2 regions of the Rhizobium sp. NXC24 genome follow, and region 1 is predicted to be linked to the other one. Evidence: riboswitches for the same ligand, from Rfam matches in the RefSeq annotation. Region 1 holds a riboswitch; the other holds the start of a gene.

Evidence for each region. A riboswitch is a leader RNA that binds a small molecule or an ion and turns the genes downstream of it on or off. The one in region 1 is predicted to bind S-adenosylmethionine.
Region 2: another riboswitch for S-adenosylmethionine. It lies ahead of metA (homoserine O-succinyltransferase); the one in region 1 lies ahead of NXC24_RS02880 (O-succinylhomoserine sulfhydrylase).

The regions. Positions count from the first base shown of each region.
Region 1 is NZ_CP024311.1:574,033-580,316, forward strand. It holds gene NXC24_RS02860 (aspartate aminotransferase family protein) at 1-4, shown strand, start outside; gene argF (ornithine carbamoyltransferase) at 176-1,093, shown strand; gene NXC24_RS02870 (Hsp33 family molecular chaperone) at 1,141-2,130, shown strand; gene apaG (Co2+/Mg2+ efflux protein ApaG) at 2,208-2,600, opposite strand; gene NXC24_RS02880 (O-succinylhomoserine sulfhydrylase) at 2,927-4,111, opposite strand; SAM riboswitch at 4,155-4,233, opposite strand; gene NXC24_RS02885 (2'-deoxycytidine 5'-triphosphate deaminase) at 4,306-5,400, shown strand; tRNA gene NXC24_RS02890 (tRNA-Gly) at 5,459-5,532, shown strand; gene NXC24_RS02895 (acyltransferase) at 5,737-6,284, shown strand, end outside.
Region 2 is NZ_CP024311.1:3,989,294-3,995,577, reverse strand. It holds gene NXC24_RS19590 (aldose epimerase family protein) at 1-258, opposite strand, end outside; gene NXC24_RS19585 (VWA domain-containing protein) at 539-1,726, opposite strand; gene metA (homoserine O-succinyltransferase) at 1,729-2,655, opposite strand; SAM riboswitch at 2,703-2,780, opposite strand; gene NXC24_RS19575 (NUDIX domain-containing protein) at 2,859-3,281, opposite strand; gene NXC24_RS19570 (MoxR family ATPase) at 3,281-4,123, opposite strand; gene NXC24_RS19565 (ABC transporter ATP-binding protein/permease) at 4,292-6,145, shown strand; gene efp (elongation factor P) at 6,277-6,284, opposite strand, start outside.

The DNA of each region.
Region 1 (6,284 bases):
TTGAGTTCAGCGCCCGCCGGTAGGGGCGTATTACTGCGCCGCGCGTCCGAAGGACGCGCAAAGGACGCAGTAACACTTAGAGTGGCGCATAAGCCTTTCCTTAAATCGGCTCCGATTTAAGGGGTTATGCGCGCCCCACGGCGGGCGTTATCATTTTTGGAGTACAGGTAGGGACATGGCTTCACCGAAACACTTTCTCGATCTCTCGGCCGTCGCGGCTGCCGATCTGCGCAGCATCATCGACGATGCCATCGTGCGAAAGCAGGCGCTGAAGGCGGGTGCGGCCGATAAGCCGCTCGCCGGCAAGATGCTGGCGATGATCTTCGAGAAGCCATCCACCCGCACCCGCGTCTCCTTCGATGTCGGCATGCGCCAGCTCGGCGGCGAGACGCTGTTCCTGTCCGGCACGGAAATGCAGCTTGGCCGCGCCGAGACGATCGGCGATACGGCAAAGGTGCTGTCGCGCTATGTCGACGCCATCATGATCCGTACGACCGAACATTCGCGCCTGTTGGAACTCGCCCAGCACGCGACCGTGCCGGTCATCAACGCTCTCACCGACGACACGCATCCCTGCCAGATCATGGCCGACATCATGACCTTCGAGGAGCATCGCGGTCCGATCAAGGGCAAGACCATCGCCTGGACCGGCGACGGCAACAACGTGCTGCATTCGCTGGTCGAAGGGGCCGCCCGTTTCGGCTATCGCATGAACATGGCCGTACCCCTTGGTTCCGAGCCGAAGGATCACTATCTGAACTGGGCCCGCAACGAGGGCGCCGAAATCATGCTCTCGCATGATGCCGACCGTGCGGTCGCCGGCGCCGATTGTGTGGTAACCGATACCTGGGTTTCCATGAATCAGGAGCACCGGGCCCGCGGTCACAACGTCTTCCAGCCCTATCAGGTCAATGCGGCTTTGATGGCACAGGCCGGCAAGGACGCGTTGTTCATGCATTGCCTGCCCGCCCATCGCGGGGAGGAAGTGACGGACGAGGTGATCGACGGTCCGCAATCCGTTGTTTTCGATGAGGCGGAAAACCGCCTTCATGCGCAAAAGTCGATTCTTGCTTGGTGCCTGGGCGCGATCTGAGGATATAGAACCGCGTTTGATGTCGCGGGCGCAGTAGGAGTAGAGCAATGGCGGAAAGTGCAGCCTCGCTGGGTCAATTCGATTTTGCCGGCGACGATCATGTCGTTCCCTTCCAGGTAGAGGGTCTTGATGTCCGCGGCCGCGCCGTGCAGCTTGGGCCGCTGTTGGACGCAATTCTCGCCCGGCACAGCTATCCGGCCCCGGTTGCCCGGCTGCTGGCCGAGGCGGTGGTGCTGACCGTGCTGCTCGGCACGTCACTGAAGTTCGAGGGCAAGTTCACCGTGCAGACGAAGAGCGACGGGCCGGTCGACCTTCTGGTCGCCGATTTCTCGACGCCGGAGAACGTCCGCGCCTATGCCCGTTTCGATGACGAGGCGCTGGCCAAGGCCGTGGCTGCCGGCAAGACCGAACCGGAACAATTGCTCGGCAAGGGCGTCCTCGCCTTCACCATCGATCAGGGTCGCTTCAGTCAGCCCTATCAGGGGATCGTAGCGCTTGACGGCGCGTCGCTCGAGGAGATCGCCGGCACCTATTTCCGCCAGTCGGAACAGATCCCGACGCGTGTCCGCCTCGGGGCCGCCGAATTGTTCGATCGCGATGAGGCCGGCAAGCCGCGCCATCGCTGGCGGGCAGGCGGCCTTGTAGCGCAGTTCCTGCCGGAAGCTCCGGAGCGCATGCGCCAGCCGGACTTCCACGGCGGCGACGGCGACACCAGCCTGCGCGCACACGTCGAGGATGACGCCTGGGCGGAAGCCCGCTCACTGGTCGAGACGATCGACGCCGACGAATTGACCGATCCGCAGGTCGGTACCGAGCGTTTGCTATTCCGCCTCTTCCATGAGCGCGGCGTGCGCGTTTATGAGCCCAAGGCGGTTTTTGACCGCTGCACCTGTTCGCGCGATAAGCTGAAGGGTGTGTTGCGGGGGTTCTCCGCCGAGGAGGTCGAAGCGAGCCAGGAGAACGGCGAAATCGCCGTCACCTGCGAGTTCTGCTCGACGACCTATCGCTTCGAGGTGTCCGAGGTGACGGCCGCCTGAGCAATCTCAGGAAAGTGCGAAGAGCAAAGATGGAGCGGTGAGGCGATGCCGTGAAAGGCCGACCGCTCCAGCGAGCTTCAGTTCAGCGTCCGCAGCAGGTTGGGCGTATCCAGCGAGAAGGCGGGGATCTTGACGTGAAACAGCTTCCCGTCATCCGTCTCCATCTGATAGTGGCCGAACATCATGCCCGATGGCGTGTCGAGCGGGCAGCCTGAGGAATATTCATAGGTATCGCCGGGCCGCAGCCTGGGCTGCTCGCCCACGACGCCCGGCCCGGTCACCTCATCCACCATGCCGTTCTGATCGGTGATGTGCCAATAGCGCGTCACCAGCCGCACGGTGACGGTCGAGTGGTTGGAAATGATGATGCGGTAACCCCAGACGTAACGATCGTCTTCCGGATCGGATTGCTCCTCCAGATAAAAGGGTTCGACAACAACTTCGATGTCGTGTGTTAGTGCGCGATACATGCCTGACACCTTGGTCACTACTCCGAAACGTCGCGCGCTCAAACGAACGCACAAAGGACGCTCCAGCATTTAAGTCTAGGGCACCTTATCCGCTTTCTATGATCCCACGGAAAGCGGGATACTTAGGGGTATCCTATAAAGCGACCTGTTCCGTCAAGGAATGGATTGGTGAAAACGCCTTTGACGGATTAAACCATTCGGATTTTCAGATGTTAGGAATAACTCTAAAGGTTAATTGTCGGCGGTCGAAAGTATAGGCGCACGGTTCGTTTTCGAGACGTGTAAGCCCGCCCGAACAATATTCGGGCGGGTTTGGGTAGATATAGTCAGGCGGAAACTTGTGCCAGAGCGCGGGCGAAATCCTCGACCAGATCTTCGCTGTCCTCGATCCCCGCGGAAAAGCGCACCGTTCCCGGCGAAATGCCGAGTTCGGCACGGGCCTCGTCGGTGAGGTTCTTGTGCGTCGTGGTAGCGGGATGGGTGATCAGGCTCTTGGAGTCGCCGAGATTGTTGGAAATTTTGACGATCTCCAGTGCGTTCTGCAGCTTGAAGGCCGCTTCCTTGCCGCCCTTCAGCTCGAAGGCCACCAGCGTCGAGCCGCCGGTCATCTGCTTGGCGATGATGTCTGCCTGCGGATGGTCCTTGCGGCCGGGATAGATCACCTTGCCGACCTTGCTCTGTTCTGCGAGGAAGTCGGCGACCTTGGCGGCATTCTGCGTCTGCTGCTTGACGCGCAGCGGGAGCGTTTCGATGCCCTTCAGCAGCGTCCAGGCAGTGAACGGCGACATGGCCGGACCGGTGTGGCGGAAATAATCGTGCAGGTTTTCGTCGATCCACTGCTTGTCGGAGAGGATGACGCCGCCGAGCGAGCGGCCCTGGCCGTCGATGTGTTTGGTCGCGGAATAGACGACGATGTGCGCACCGAGCTCCAGAGGCTTCTGGAACAGCGGCGTTGCGAAGACGTTGTCGACCACGACCTTGGCGTCGATCTGGTTGGCGAGCTTGGCGACGGCGGCGATATCCACGACTTCCAGCGTCGGGTTGGTCGGGCTTTCCAGGAAGAACACCTTGGTATTCGGTCGGATGGCCTTTTCCCAGTTCTCGATGAAGCGGCCATCGACCAGCGTGCATTCGATGCCATATTTCGGCGCCAGCGTCTCGACCACCCAGCGGCAGGAGCCGAAGAGGGCACGGGCTGCGACGATATGATCGCCGGCCTTCAACTGGCAGAGAATGGCGGCAGAAACGGCGGCCATGCCGGAAGCGGTGGCGCGGGCATCTTCAGCGCCTTCGAGAGCGCACATGCGCTTCTCGAACATGTCGTTGGTGGGGCTGCCGTAGCGGGCGTAGATGAAGCCATCCGTCTCGCCCTTGAAGCGGGCTTCTGCGGCTTCCGAGGTGTCGTAGACGAAGCCCTGGGTCAGATAGATTGCTTCGGAGGTCTCGCCGAATTGCGAACGGAGAGTTCCGCCGTGAACGAGCTGGGTTGCGGGGCGCCAAGTCTTGCTCATGCCATCACCACTTTCAAAACAAAAAAACCGGTCGCGAAAGCAGACCGGTTTAACCCCGGTCCTTTTAGCCACTTGTTTAACGTGGCTGCAAGCCGACCGGCCAAATCACCACGGGATAAGTTGCAATACTGCCGTTGACCGCTTGCGTCAATTCCCTGAGTTTGGTTTTGTCTGCGGCAAATTATGGAAGAGGCATGATGGCTCGCACTACTGGAATTTTGGCCGATCGCGCAATTGCGGCGCTCTTCGAAGCGGGGCGGCTGACGAGCGAAAAGGAACTGGATGTCGATCAGATCCAGCCGGCGAGCCTTGACCTGAGGCTCAGTGCCCATGCTTTCCGTGTCCGCGCCAGCTTCATGCCCGGCCCGTCGCATCTTGTCGCCGACAAGCTCGACCGGCTGAAGCTGCATGTCGTCGATCTCTCGGAAGGCGCGGTATTGGAAACCGGCTGTGTCTACATCGTGCCGCTGATGGAGCGGCTCGACCTGCCGGCCGACATGTCCGCCTCCGCCAATCCGAAAAGCTCGACCGGCCGTCTCGACATCTTCACCCGCGTCATCACCGACCGCGCCCAGGAGTTCGACAAGATCCCGGCCGGCTATTCCGGTCCTCTTTATCTCGAAATCAGCCCGCGCACCTTCCCGATCGTCGTTCGTCGCGGCTCGCGCCTGTCGCAGATCCGCTTCCGCGTCGGCCAGGCCATGCTCTCCGAGCCGGAATTGCTGGCGCTGCACGAGAGCGAGACGCTGGTCGCCAGCAAGAAGCCGAACGTCACCGGCGGTGGCATAGCGCTCTCGATCGATCTGGCCGGCGACAAGGAAGGCCTGATCGGTTATCGCGGCAAGCACCATACGGCGGTCGTCGATGTCGACAAGAAGGCGCAGCACGATATTTTCGATTTCTGGGAGCCGCTCTATAGCCGCGGCCGCACCGAACTGATCCTCGATCCGGACGAGTTCTATATCCTCGTCTCGCGTGAAGCCGTTCATGTGCCGCCGCATTATGCCGCCGAAATGACGCCCTTCGATCCCCTGGTCGGCGAATTCCGCGTTCATTACGCCGGCTTTTTCGACCCCGGCTTCGGCCACGCCCCCGCCGGCGGCCGCGGCAGCCGCGCCGTGCTGGAAGTCCGCAGCCACGAAGTTCCCTTCATCCTCGAAGACAGCCAGATCGTCGGCCGCCTGGTCTACGAGCACATGCTGGAACAACCCTCCAGCCTCTACGGCTCCGGCCTCGGCTCCAACTATCAGGCGCAGGGCCTCAAGCTGTCGAAGCACTTCCGGCTGTGATCGCCTATTTGGCGGCCTTGACAGAGGCCGCCAACTGTTGGACATCTCTGAATGTCAGGCGGGTGTAGCTCAATGGTAGAGCAGCAGCTTCCCAAGCTGAATACGAGGGTTCGATTCCCTTCACCCGCTCCAGTTCTTCCTTCATAAACAGCTATTTATAGACGGCCTTACCGAGCGCCTACGCACTTGCCTGTCCGGTCCGAACGCGATGGGCGCACAAGCCTGATTTTCGACGACGGCTGGCGCCGGCGTCATCGCCACAACAATACCCATCTTCATTCAGGTTAATGCCAGATATTCCTGCCAAAAATCATCCCTCGACTGGAAGGGATGCCGATGCTCAATGTTGCGCTGCTTTACAGATTGAGGGCGATCTTCGCGCGCGGTGCATTGAGGATTTCCCGCCGCACGAAAGTGCCGCGCAGCGCGACGATCATCTGGAAGGATGGCAGCGTCAGCATCGGGCCAAAGGCCTTTCTGCGCAGGGGGATCGTTATCGATGCCCAACGCGGCAGCATCGATATCGGCCGGAATGTCTCCCTCAACGACTACACAATTCTGCTGGGACGCGGCGGCATCACGATCGGCAACGACGTGCGGATCGCCGCCCATGCCATGGTGGTGTCGTTCGACCACAATTTCGATGATCCCACACAGCCCATTCGCATGCAGGGCGTCACCAAGAAGCCCGTCGTCATCGAAGACGATGTCTGGATCGGCGCCGGGGCGAAAATTCTCGGCGGTTCTTATATATCCAAAGGTTGCGTCATCGGCGCCAATTCCGTCGTCAAGGGCAGAACCATACCCTATGGCGTCTATGTCGGCGCTCCCGCGAAGCTGATCAGGCGCCGGGGCGAATCCGACAGCGTCAGACACGCGGATTT
Region 2 (6,284 bases), 750 kb from region 1:
GAAACGGCCGGCGCCGATGCGGTTGGCGCAGCGGCCGGGCGTGGCGCCGAAATAGGAGGAATGGGCCGGATAATCGGCGAAGTCATCGAAGCCGAGCAGCAGGGACGGGCTATGGCCGTCCAGCCGCAGGTCCTGAATGACGGCACCCCAGGTCATGATGTGAGCCGTCAGGCCGCCGCCGACTATCTTGACGCGATAGACCGTTTCTCCATCGGCCGTCGTCCCGAAAACTTCCCGCTCCAAATTGTCTTTCGTCATATCAGCTCATCCATTCCCATTGAAAATTCGAGGCTTGACCCTGCCCCCATTTGCGCCGGTCCGCAATCGGTCGATTGCGAAATTTAGAGGCGGCGGGTGGCCGATCAAGTGCCGCTCGGGTTTCTCCCGACGGCTTCGGAACCGGCAGACTGCGCCGGAAATGTGCAATGCGTACGACAGGCCGGCGAGGTGTTTTGTTCGGGTTTGCCGCGGTCTTGTGCCTAGCCATCGCCATCAAGCATGCATGATGAAGACAAGCAGGCAATCAATGTAGATTGTCTCAGCGGGACAGTTCCTTCGTCGCCCTCTCCAAACCACCAAGCGTCAGCGGGTACATCCGCTCGGCAAGCAGACGGCGGATGATTGAGATCGAGGTGGTGTGGGTCCAATAGTTTTCGGGCACGGGATTGAGCCAGACGCATTTGCGGAAATGGCCGGTGATACGGCTGAGCCAGGCTTCGCCGGCCTCCCTGTTCCAATGTTCCACGGAGCCGCCGGGATGGGTGACCTCATAGGGGCTCATCGAGGCATCGCCGACGAAGACGACGCGATAGTCGGGACCGAAGGTGCGGATCAGGTCGGCCGTTGCGGTAATATCGGCGCGCCGGCGGCGATTGTCCTTCCATACGCCTTCGTAGAGGCAGTTGTGAAAATAGAAATATTCCATGTGCCGGAATTCGGCGCGGGCGGCGGAGAATAGTTCCTCGACCACACGGATATGATCATCCATCGAACCGCCGACATCGAAGAACATCAACAGTTTGACGGCATTGCGCCGCTCCGGCCGGGTCTGGACGTCGAGATAGCCGTGCTCTGCGGTGGAGCGGATCGTTCCGGAAAGATCGAGCTCTTCGGCAGCTCCTTCGCGCACCCAGCGGCGGAGCCGTTTCAGCGCCACTTTGATGTTGCGGGTGCCGAGTTCGACGCTGTCGTCGAGATTTTGAAATTCGCGGCGGTCCCAGACTTTCGCCGCCTTGCGGTGACGGGACGCGTCCTGGCCGATGCGCACGCCTTCGGGGTTATAGCCATACGCGCCGAACGGCGACGTGCCCGCCGTACCGATCCATTTCGAGCCGCCCTGGTGCCGGCCCTTCTGTTCGGCAAGACGCTGACGCAGCGTCTCCATCAGCTTTTCGAAGCCGCCGAGCGCCTCGACCAGCTTCTTTTCCTCGTCCGTCAGATGTTTTTCAGCGAGTTTGCGCAGCCATTCCTCGGGGATCGCGACCTGCTCGGCCGGCGGCGCATCGCTGCCGACCGCCTCGACACCGCGGAAGTAATCGGCAAAGACCTGATCGAAACGGTCGATGAAGCGCTCGTCCTTGATCAGCGCCGCACGGGCCAGATAGTAGAAGGCCTCGACGTCGTAATCGGCGATCCCTTCTTCCATCCCCTCCAGAAGCGACAGGAATTCCCGGAGCGTCACCGGAACCTTCGCTTCCTTCAGTTTCAGGAAGAAGGGAATGAACAAGCTCAGAACCTCTCTTGGCCGATCTCCTCGAGATCATAGGGCGTGGTCTGGTAGATCTCGTTGATCCAGTTGCCGAAGAACAGATGCGCATGGCTGCGCCAGCGGTTCTGCGGCGCGATTTCCGGGTCGTTATGCGGGAAATAATTGTGCGGCATCTTGATCGGCACGCCCGCGTTCACATCCCGAAAATATTCGTCCGCCAGCGAGGTGGAATCATACTCCACGTGATTGAACATGTAGAGCCGGTTGCAGGCCTGCTCGTGGACCAGACAGACGCCCATCTCGCTGGAGTCCATCAGGATCTGTAGCCCCGGCACCTTTTCGATGTCGGCACGGCGCACTTCCGTCCAGCGCGAGACCGGAATGGCGAAATCATCGGAGAAGCCGTTGAGATAGACCGAGGACGGCTTCAGGTTTTGGTGGCGATAGACCCCGAAGGCTTTTTCCTTCAGCGTATATTTCGGCACCCTATGGAAATGATAGGCAGCCGCCATCGCGCCCCAGCAGACGTTCATTGTGGAATGGACATTGGTCGCCGTCCAGTCGAAGATCTGCTGCATCTCGTCCCAGTAGGTGACCTCCTCATAATCCAGCAGCTCGATCGGCGCGCCGGTAATGATGAAGCCGTCGTATTTGCGGTGCTTCACCTCCTCCCAAGTCTGGTAGAAGGCGAGCAGATGCTCTTCCGATGTGTTCTTGGCCTTGTGGCCGCCGACGCGGATCAGCGAGAATTCCACCTGCAAGGGCGAGGCGCCGACAAGGCGCGCCATTTGCACTTCGGTCTTGATCTTGTTCGGCATGAGGTTGAGAAGCCCGATCTGAAGGGGGCGGATATCCTGCCGGATCGCCACCGTTTCGGTCATCACCCGCACACCCTCGCTCTGGAGGGCTTCGAACGCGGGCAGCGTATCGGGAATCTTGATGGGCATCGTTATCACTCGACAAAAACAAAAAACCGGCCGCGATAAGAATCGCTACCGGTCCGCACGCGGCCCTTTAGCGACTTTTTTAACGTGGCTGCAAGCCGGCCGGCCAAATCACCACGGGAGAAATTCAATAGACCTGCTGCCCCTGCGGGTCAATGGGCAAGCTTTTCCGGGAAAAGCGGGCGGTTGCGTATGTCGGTTGTCGCCTACAGATGACCAAGGAGCGCCTGCATGCCATAGCCGAGGCGTAGCCTGGCGTCCTCGATCGGCAGCCAGAAGAAACGGAAGCCAATCGGATCGCCGCCGCCGAACGGCGTCATTTCATAGTGAAGCCAGGTGGCGGGCGCCGTCTCGGAGATGCGGCAGCGGAAATAGTGCCGTTGGTGATGGTGCTGGCGCCCATCCTTTTCGAACCGATAGTCATGAATGCCGAGCGGATGGAGTTCGTCCGGCGCAAAACCGGTTTCCTCCTCGAATTCGCGCGCCGCCGCCGTTGCGATGCCTTCGCCGGGTTCGACAGTGCCGCCGGGAACCTGGAGTTCGACGGTGGGAAAATCCGGCTCGTCGAATACCAGCAAATGCCGACCGCTCAGCGCGTAGATCAAGACCTTCACGGCATCCGGCTGCATCATTTCCCCTGCCCGCGCGCCATGAAAGCAAGGCGTTCGAAGAGATGGACGTCCTGCTCGTTCTTCAGCAAAGCCCCATGCAGCTTCGGCAAGACGCTCTTTGCGTCGCCGCGCAGCGTGGCGGGATCGACGTCGTCGGCGACGAGGAGGCGGATCCAGTCGAGCGCTTCGGAGGTGGAGGGTTTCTTCTTCAGCCCCGGCACATCGCGGATCTCGAAAAATTGGGTGAGGGCCGCCCGCACCAGTGTCTGCTTGATGCCGGGATAGTGCACTTCGACGATGCGCGTCAGCGTTTCGGCGTCGGGGAAGCGGATATAATGGAAGAAGCAGCGGCGCAGGAAAGCATCCGGCAGCTCCTTTTCATTGTTCGAGGTGATGATGACGATCGGCCGGACGGCGGCGCGGATCGTTTCGCCGGTCTCATAGACATGGAACTCCATGCGGTCGAGTTCCTGCAGCAGATCGTTCGGGAATTCGATGTCGGCCTTGTCGATCTCATCGATCAGCAGCACGCATTTCTGCGAGGCCGTAAATGCCTGCCAGAGCTTGCCTTGGCGGATGTAGTTCCTGACGTCATTGACGCGCACGTCGCCCAACTGGCTGTCGCGCAGGCGCGAGACGGCATCATACTCGTAGAGACCCTGCTGCGCCTTCGTGGTCGATTTGATATTCCACTCGATGAGGTCGAGACCGAGGGCTGCGGCGACCTGACGAGCCAGTTCCGTCTTGCCCGTCCCAGGCTCGCCCTTCACCAAAAGCGGTCGTTCCAGCCGAATGGCGGCGTTGACGGCGACCATCAGATCCTTGTCGGCGATATAGTCCGCGGTGCCCTGAAATTGCATTGGAAGGCTTTCATCAATCTTTCGGGCGCAAGCTATCCCTTGGTCTAATTCGGTTCAAGGCGTGAAACGGTGTATATACCGAACGTGATCACGCTGATGTATCGCATGGATGGACATGTGAGCAGGTCATGATTAACTGAGGATTAAGTGCGTCGCAGGGAAGTGTTGATGGCAGTTGAAACGCAAGCCAAGCCGAATAATGAGGGAGCGGACCGGGTCGGATACGACTTCAGCGTTCTCTATCGGCTGCGCATGATGTTTTCCGCCTTTTGGAATTCGGCGGTACGCATCAAGATTATTTCTCTTACGATTGCTTTGTTCGCGATTATTCTTGTCACGGCCTATGTCCAGGTTCTGCTCAACAACTGGAATGCGCCGTTTTATGATTCGCTGGCGCGGCGCGATACGGGAGCGTTCTTCCATCAGCTCGGCGTCTTCGGCATTATTGCCGGCCTGCTTTTGGTCCTCAACGTCGTGCAGGCATGGCTCAATCAAATGACCGCGCTTTATATGCGCGAGGGCCTGGCGCGCGATCTCGTCGACCAGTGGCTGCAGGCCAAGCGCGCGCTTCGTCTGGCCTCCTCCGGCCTGATCGGCGTCAATCCGGACCAGCGGCTGCACGAGGATGCGCGTAATCTTGCCGAAAGCACGACGGGCCTTGCGATCGGTCTGGTACAGGCGACCATCCTGCTCCTGAGCTTCATCGGCGTGCTCTGGGAGCTGTCCAGCGGCATGGTCTTCAATTTCAAGGGCATGAGCTTTTCCATTCCCGGCTACATGGTCTGGGCGGCAATCATCTATGCCGGCTCTGCCTCGTTCCTGAGCCAGCTCGTTGGCCGCCGGCTGGTGCGGCTGAATGCCGACCGCTATTCCAAGGAAGCCGAGCTGCGCTTTGCCCTGATGCATGCCAACGAGCATATGCCGGCGATCACCATTGCGGGCGGCGAGGAGAATGAGCGCCGGCGGATCAATCTCGATATTTCCGCCGTGCTTGCCGTCATCCGTCAGCTCGCCATTGCCAACACCAATCTCACCTGGGTTTCGGCCGGTTATGGCTGGCTGGTGCTGATCATTCCGATCCTGGTGGCCGCGCCCGCCTATTTCTCCGGCGGGCTGACCATCGGTCAATTGATGGTGGCGGTCGGTGCCTTCAACCAGGTCAATACCGCCTTGCGCTGGTATGTCGCCAATTTCGGCCCGATCGCGGAATGGCGCGCCACGCTGATGCGTGTCACCGATTTCCGCCAGGCGCTGACCGAGATGGATGACGGCAAGGTCATGCCGCATACCATTGCTTTCGACCATGCTGCGCCCGGTGAAATGGTCTGGACGGATATGGAGATTTCCACCAAGACCAGCGAGGATATCATCGAGAACGGCTTCCGTATCCGCGAGGGCACGGTGACGATTGCCGCCGGCGAGCACATCATGGTCAACGGCGACCATGGCGTGAACCGCAGGCTGCTGTTCCAATCGCTGGCGCATCAATGGAATTGCGGCTCCGGAAAGATCAGCCTGCCGCTGATGGAAGACATGCTGTTCATGCCGCACACGCCCTATGTGCCTGGCGGTACGCTACGCGAAGCGATCAGTTTTCCCGAGGATCGGGATACCTATGACGATGCCGCCGTCGAGGCTGCGATGGACAAGGTCGGCCTCGGCCGCCTGAAGAGCCGGCTCGATACGCAGGCGCGCTGGGACCGGCTCCTTGACAATGACGAGCAAAAGGCGCTCGCCTTCGCGCATCTGCTGCTGGCGCAACCGAAATGGATCATCCTCGATGAAGTCATGGAAGGGCTGGAGCCGGATATTCAGGCCAAGTTCTCGGCGTTGCTGACGGAGTTCACTGACGCCACCGTGATTTATATCGGCCGGTCCGAAGCCTATCTTCAGGCAATGTCGCCACGCGTCCTGCATCTTCAGGCGCTGGTGCAACATGAGGAGGTCGTTGCCGCAGTCGTGCCGCGGGCGGCGGTGGTACCGGACGTAAGCCCCAAGAGGGCGAATGGGCCGTCGCGGTAGCTTTGTGGCGGAGCCCTATCTCGCCCGGGCGAGATAGGCCCGAATTCGCTCAGCATGCGAGATCATGCACAAAACAAAAACGCCCCATCCGTGAGGACAGGGCGTTTTCCGTGAAACGATAGGCTGATTCCTCAGTCCT